One region of the Lacticaseibacillus salsurae genome, then DNA from elsewhere that is predicted to be linked to it. Evidence: predicted binding sites of a transcription regulator. Region 1 holds the regulator's gene; the other holds the start of a gene.
What was found. The regulator HrcA, encoded in region 1, represses chaperone genes, less so after heat shock. The targets are predictions, from matches to a motif close to TTAGCACTCNNNNNNNNNGAGTGCTAA.
Positions count from the first base shown of each region.

Region 2: a site for HrcA is predicted at 1,565-1,591, ahead of ACKTSG_RS09535 (ATP-dependent Clp protease ATP-binding subunit). Genes of this name have one in related genera too.

Region 1 is NZ_BAAFZI010000001.1:180,617-184,437, reverse strand. Features, by position in the region: gene hemW (radical SAM family heme chaperone HemW) at 1-725, shown strand, start outside; gene hrcA (heat-inducible transcriptional repressor HrcA) at 892-1,938, shown strand; gene grpE (nucleotide exchange factor GrpE) at 1,952-2,515, shown strand; gene dnaK (molecular chaperone DnaK) at 2,669-3,821, shown strand, end outside.
Region 2 is NZ_BAAFZI010000032.1:1,009-4,829, forward strand. Features, by position in the region: gene ptsP (phosphoenolpyruvate--protein phosphotransferase) at 1-903, opposite strand, end outside; gene ACKTSG_RS09525 (phosphocarrier protein HPr) at 903-1,169, opposite strand; gene ykzS (protein YkzS) at 1,273-1,464, opposite strand; gene ACKTSG_RS09535 (ATP-dependent Clp protease ATP-binding subunit) at 1,683-3,821, shown strand, end outside.

The DNA.
Region 1 (3,821 bases):
AAGCAATCGACAATGCCCACAAAGTCGGCTTTGAAAATTTGTCCATCGACTTGATCTTTCGCTTGCCTGGCCAAAGCCGAGATAATTTCTTGCACAGTTTGCGCGAAGCCTTAGCGTTGCAGCTGCCGCATTATTCGACGTACTCGCTGATCTTAGAGCGCAAAACGATTTTTTATAACTTGATGCGCAAAGGCAAGTTGACGTTGCCCAGTCAAGATGTTGAAGCTGATATGTATCAAGATGCCATTGATTTAATGCATGCCAACGGTCGCGAACAATATGAGATCGCTAACTTCGCCAAGCCAGGCTTTGAGTGCCAACACAATTTGCTTTATTGGCAAAATGCGCATTACTTTGGGTTTGGCGCTGGGGCGTTTGGTTATTTAGGGCGCGATCGCTATCACAACTTTGGCCCGATCCAACAATATTTAGCGCCACTGCATGACCACAAGTTGCCAGTGATCGAACATCACTTGGTGCCTTTAGAAGAACAAATCGAAGAAGAAATGTTTTTAGGATTGCGCACGCGCGCCGGTGTCAGTCGTCAGCGTTTCACTGATAAATTTCATTTACGAATCGAAGACGTGTACGGTGAATTGCTGGATGACTTGCGCCAACAAGGTTTAGTTGAACTTAACGGCGATCAAGTGCGCTTGTCCAACCAAGGGATGTTTTTAGGCAATGAAGTCTTTCAACAATTCTTATTGGATGACCCGCTGATTTGATCGCAAATGGATCAAGTGCTGAGGACGAGTCGGTCTCAAGCCCGATTTAATGGGAAAAACTGCACTTTTTAGCACTCTACCCTTGACTATGCTAATGGGGGTTGCTAGTATAGTAATTGTTAGTTAGCACTCCATAGGTGTTCAGTGCTAAGAAGAAGGTGGCAATATGTTGACGAAACGCCAACTGCTCGTCTTAAAAGAGATCATCCGATCGTTTACTGAAACCAATCAGCCTGTCGGGTCTAAGACCTTGATGCAAGAGTTGCCGATCCATGTCAGTTCGGCAACGATCCGCAATGACATGGCTGCGTTGGAAGAAGCCGGATTGATCACCAAGACGCACAGTAGTTCAGGGCGCGTGCCCTCGACCAAAGGCTACCGCTATTACCTTGACAACTTAGTCGAACCGGCGCAGGCAGAACCTGCCGAGATCGCCGCGATCCAGCAAGGTTTCGGTGGCCACTTTTACAAAATGGATGAGATCGTCGCCCAGTCGGCGCGCATTTTATCCAACTTGACCAACTACACGGCCATCACCTTGGGCCCTGAAGTTGCGCAACTCAAATTGACCGGTTTTCGCATGGTGCCATTAGGCAATCATCAGGTGATGGCGATTTTAGTCACCAACAATGGCAATGTGGTCAACCAGCTGTTTACCTTGCCAGGTGAAGTCGATTCCGAAGAAGTGGAAAAGGCGATCCGCATCGTCAACGACCAATTGGTTGGCTTGCCGCTGGCTGAAGTGGCGCGTAAGTTGGCCAATGATGTGCCAGCATTGTTGTTTCAATATATGTCCAGTCCTGATGGCTTCTTAGACATTTTTGGCAGTGTCTTGAAACAAGCAGCGGCAGAACGCTTTTATGTTGGCGGACGGTTGAATCTGATGGATTATCTGGATGATTCTGACGTGCGCCGCGTCAAGCAGATCTTCAGCTTGTTTGACGATGATTCCAGCGATATCAATCAGCTGATCGGCCCGGTTTCACCCAAACAAGGGGTGCAAGTCCATTTGGGTCAAGAGTTGACCCCAGATGTGCTGGATGATCTTTCAGTGATCACTGCCAGTTATTCGGTAGGCGATCATGGCACTGGGGTCATCGCGCTGCTTGGACCGACGCAAATGCCGTATTCGAAAATGATCGGCTTGCTCGATGCCTTTCGCGAAGAGCTCGCCAAGCGGCTGACCGATTATTATTCGCATTTTGATCAATGACAAGGAGGCCGCTATGGCAGACAAAGCAGACGAACCAAAACCAAAAGAGACTCAATCTGATGCTGAACCATCATTGAAAGATGAAATCGAAGCGGAAATGAAAGCCGACCTTGATGAACAAGTCAACGCCTCAGAAGTTGACGTCAAGGCCTTGCAAAAAGAACGCGACGAATTTGAAGATAAGTATTTGCGCGCTGCTGCAGAAATCAGCAACATGAACAATCGCTTCAAAAAAGAGCGGGCGACCTTGTTGCAATATGATGGCCAAAAGTTGGCCACAGCCGTACTGCCAGTGTTAGATAACTTGGAACGGGCGTTGACTTCAGCAACTGATGATACCGATCCGCTGAAAAAAGGCGTCGAAATGGTATACAGCCATCTTGAAGCGGCCTTAAAGGAAAACCACGTCGAAAAGATCCCCACTGATGGGACATTTGATCCGACAATGCATCAGGCGATCCAAACTGTTCCCGCAGATGATGATCATCCCAAAGATGCGATCGTGCAAGTGTTACAAGCTGGCTACAAAATGAAAGATCGCGTCTTGCGTCCAGCCATGGTGGTTGTGGCTAACTAGTGCGTCAACGTTTCCAGTCAAGCTGAAGTCGGCACTTGGTTGTGCTTGCTTCAGCTTGGCTGGAAACCAAGCGTCTGGTTGGTGACAGTCGGCAAGCTTTGAGCAATTGAAGCTTATTTAATCAGTTAATCAATTTTAAAAGAAGGTAGAACAATGAGTAAAGTTATTGGGATCGACTTAGGGACCACCAACTCCGCTGTTGCGGTGCTTGAAGGTGGCGAACCAAAGATCATTACGAATCCAGAAGGCAACCGTACCACGCCTTCTGTCGTCGCTTTTAAAGACGGCGAGATCCAAGTTGGTGAAGTGGCCAAGCGCCAAGCCATCACCAACCCAGATACCATTGTGTCCATCAAGCGGCACATGGGTGAAGCAGGTTACACCGTTAAAGTCGGTGACAAGAACTATACCCCTCAAGAAATCTCTGCACAGATCTTACAATACATCAAAGGCTTTGCCCAAGATTATTTAGGCGAAGACGTGACTGATGCTGTCATCACGGTACCTGCATACTTCAACGATTCCCAACGTCAAGCGACTAAAGACGCTGGTAAGATCGCCGGCTTGAACGTTTCGCGGATCGTCAACGAACCAACTGCTTCTGCCTTAGCTTATGGCTTGGACAAAGGCGACGCTGATGAAAAAGTCTTAGTTTATGACCTTGGTGGTGGGACATTTGATGTGTCCATTCTCCAATTAGGCGATGGCGTGTTTGAAGTATTGTCCACTAACGGGGATACCCATTTAGGTGGGGATGACTTTGATGACAAGATCATCAACTGGTTAGTTGACGAATTCAAAGCTGAAAATGGCATCGATTTGTCCAAAGACAAAATGGCCATGCAACGCTTAAAGGATGCCGCAGAAAAGGCTAAGAAGGACTTGTCTGGGGTTTCTTCCACCCAGATCTCCTTACCATTTATCTCTGCTGGCGCCAACGGCCCACTGCATTTGGAACGCACCTTGACGAAAGCCAAGTTCGACCAAATGACGGAAGACTTAGTTGAACGCACCAAAGTCCCAGTTGACAACGCCTTAAAAGATGCCGGCTTAACGGCATCTGATTTGGACAAAGTCATTTTAAACGGTGGTTCAACTCGTATCCCTGCGGTTCAAGAAGCGGTTAAGTCTTGGACTGGCAAGGAACCTGACCACTCCATCAACCCTGATGAAGCCGTTGCCTTAGGTGCAGCGATCCAAGGTGGGGTCATTTCCGGTGATGTTAAAGACGTTGTGCTGCTTGATGTGACGCCATTGTCCTTAGGGATCGAAACGATGGGTGGCGTGTTCACCAAGTTGATCGATC
Region 2 (3,821 bases), on a different contig from region 1:
GAATTCGGAACGATACAAACCGATGGCTTCAGCCCCGTTAGCCAAAACGCCATCGAGGTCTTTTGGTGTGCCGATGTTAGCGGCAATGGTGAAGTGCTTGCCATCAGCGGTAATGGACTTGGCTGTCTTTAAAGTGGCCCATTCAGCCTTTTGTGCGGCATAATCAGAGGCTTCTTTTTGAGAAGCTTTGATCTGTTCGTCACTTGGGTCGATGGTGATCTCACCAGTCAAGCCGTCAACAGTCAACATTTGCCCGTCTTTGACATCTGCGGTAATGGATTTGGTCCCCACGACAGCAGGAATTTCCAAAGAACGTGCCATGATCGCAGAGTGCGCCGTGCGGCCGCCAATATCAGTGACGAAAGCTTTGACGTACTTTTTGTTCAATTGGGCAGTATCACTTGGGGTCAAGTCGTGAGCGACCACGATCACTTCAGAGTCGATCAGCGCTGGGTTTGGCAGCGTGCGACCCAATAAGTGTGCCAATACACGCGTGTAAACGTCGCGGATATCTGCGGCGCGTTCTTGCATGTAGGGGTTGTCAGTCATGGCTTCAAACGTGGAGATGAACATGTCGGACACGTCTTTTAAGGCTTGTTCGGCATTGACCTTGTCATCGTTGATTTTGCTTTCGATCGCGCCAGTAAATTCTGGGTCTGCAAGGATCATCATGTGGGCGTCGAAAACTTGTGCTTCTTCTTCGCCTAAGGATTCAGCCGCTTTGTCACGGATCAATTGGAGTTCGTCTGTGCTTTGCTTTAAAGCAGAATGCAGGCGCTGAACTTCAGCGTCTGCATCTTTAACGGAACTCTGCTTGAATGACAAATCGGGTTGCACCAACATGTAGGCTTTCGCAGTTGCGATACCATCACTTGCGGCGATCCCTTTGAGTTGCTTTGTCATTAGTCAGAGAGGCCTTCCTTCTTCATGGTTTCTTCGATAGCAGCAATTGCGTCTGCTTCGTCGGCGCCTTCAGCGGAAATGGTGACATCAGCACCTTGGCCAACACCCAGGGACATAACGCCCATGATGGACTTCAAGTTAACGCTCTTGCCCTTGTATTCCAGGTTGATGTCGGCATTAAACTTGCTGGCAGCTTGTACCAAAAGGGTCGCCGGACGGGCGTGGATACCTGTTTCTGCAATAACATTAAATTCGCGTTTTTCCATGAGTAATCTGCTCCTTCGTCATTTGAAAAAAATTTTTGCCGAATAGAATGGCTTCATTCTATCTCCTGTAAACCTTACCATTATTCCGTTTTCACGACAAGTATTATTTATGGTCAAGCGGGTGGTAATGGTAATAAATCACGCCTTCGCGCCTTGCAGTGCCTACGATTTCTTTACGCGCAGGATAATTGGTCCAAGCGCGCCGAAATGCTGCAAAAGTGGTCGGATCAATTTTGATCTCGTCGATCTGTCCAGCACGCAGCTGATCCATCAACGCGGTGTAGTCTACGGACATATTAAGTGAGCCCCTCCTTTCAACAACACCTTAATGTTAGCATTATCATCGCCGGTAAACAACCGCTAAAACCTCACATACCAAGGGTTTCACGATTAATTTAGCACTCTCGGCATTAGAGTGCTTGCTTTTCAAAAATAAGCGTGTATACTGAGTTTTGGTCAATGAAGGTCAGTCGGCTTTCAATCGACGAGCTTATATAGAAAGGTAGTGACGAAATGCTTTGTGAGAACTGTCATCAAAACCCCGCAACGATCCACTTGTACACCAGCGTCAATGGGACGAAACAAGAGATCAACTTGTGTCAGAATTGCTACCAACAGTTGAAACAACAAGCAGGAGGCCAAATGCAACCAACCAATGCAAATGATCCTTTTGGCTTCAATGGCCTCGATGACATTTTCAAGGCTATGAGCCAAGGCATGGACCAAAATCCACAACAACCTCAAACCCCACCGACCCAAAGTGGTCAAAACGGCGGTGGTAACAATCGCCGCGGCAATGGGAATTCCGTCCTTGGCCAATTCGGGGTCAACTTGACCCAAAAGGCCAAAAATGGCGAGATCGACCCAGTGATCGGCCGTGACGGTGAAATCGCTCGGGTCATTGAGATCTTGAACCGGCGCACCAAAAACAACCCTGTGTTGATCGGTGAAGCCGGTGTCGGGAAAACTGCCGTAGTCGAAGGTTTAGCCTTAAAGATCGCAAACGGCGATGTCCCAACGAAACTCCAAGATCGTCAAGTGATCCAACTCGACGTGGTTTCCTTAGTCCAAGGCACTGGCATTCGCGGTCAGTTTGAACAACGGATGCAACAGTTATTAGATGAATTAAAGAAGTCTGATAACACCATTTTGTTCATTGATGAGATCCACGAAATCGTTGGCGCCGGCAACGCTGAAGGCGGCATGGACGCTGGCAACGTGTTAAAGCCAGCATTAGCGCGTGGCGAACTCCAATTAGTTGGGGCCACCACCAACAACGAATATCGTCAAATCGAAAAAGATGCTGCTTTGGCCCGGCGCTTGCAGCCAGTGACTGTCGACGAACCCAGTGTCGAAGAAACTGAAGCGATCCTCAAAGGCATTCAAAAGCGCTACGAAGATTTCCATCATGTGAAATATACTGACGACGCGATCAAAGCAGCGGTGACCTTGTCCAACCGCTACATCCAAGACCGCTACTTGCCAGATAAAGCCATCGACTTATTGGATGAATCTGGTTCGAAGAAGAACTTGACCATCAAAGTCGTTGACCCTGACGCGTTAAAGAAGAAGATCGCAGACGCGGAAAGTCAAAAACAAGCCGCATTAAAGCAAGAAGACTATGAAAAAGCCGCCTTTTATCGCGACCAAGTCAACAAGCTTGAAAAAATGCAACAAGATCAAGCCGCCGTATCTGATGAAGATACCCCGACTGTCACTGAAAAAGATATGGAGCAGATCGTCGAACAAAAGACCCATATCCCAGTTGGCGAACTCAAGCAACAAGAACAACAGCAGTTGCAAACCTTGGCGCCTGATCTTAAAGCCCATGTCATCGGCCAAGATAACGCCGTTGATAAAGTGGCGCGTGCCATTCGTCGCAACCGCATCGGCTTTAACAAAACCGGTCGTCCGATCGGCAGTTTCTTATTCGTCGGCCCTACCGGCGTTGGGAAAACGGAATTAGCCAAGCAATTAGCCAAAGAGCTGTTCGGCTCACAAGAAGCGATGATCCGCTTTGACATGTCCGAGTACATGGAGAAATTCTCCGTGTCCAAGCTCATCGGGTCCCCTCCTGGCTATGTCGGCTATGAAGAAGCCGGCCAACTAACTGAGCAAGTACGGCGCAACCCATACAGTCTGATCTTGTTAGACGAAGTGGAAAAAGCCCATCCAGATGTCATGAACATGTTCTTGCAGATCTTAGACGATGGCCGCTTGACTGATTCTCAAGGACGCACGGTTTCGTTTAAAGACACGATCATCATCATGACCTCAAACGCCGGCTCCACTGATGCTGAAGCCAATGTCGGCTTTGGTGCCAGCATGAACGGCACCACCCATTCGGTGCTTGGTCAATTAGGCAACTACTTCAAGCCAGAATTCTTGAACCGCTTTGATGACATTGTTGAGTTCAAGTCCTTGTCTAAGGCTGACTTGATGCAGATCGTCGGCTTGATGATCACTGACACCAATGCCAACATCCATGACCAAGGTTTGACGATCCATGTCACTGACCCCGTCAAGGAAAAGTTAGTCACGTTAGGCTATGATCCTGCCATGGGTGCTCGCCCATTGCGCCGGGTCATCCAAGAACAAATCGAAGACCGCGTGGCGGATTACTATCTCGACCATCCTGCGGCTAAGAACTTG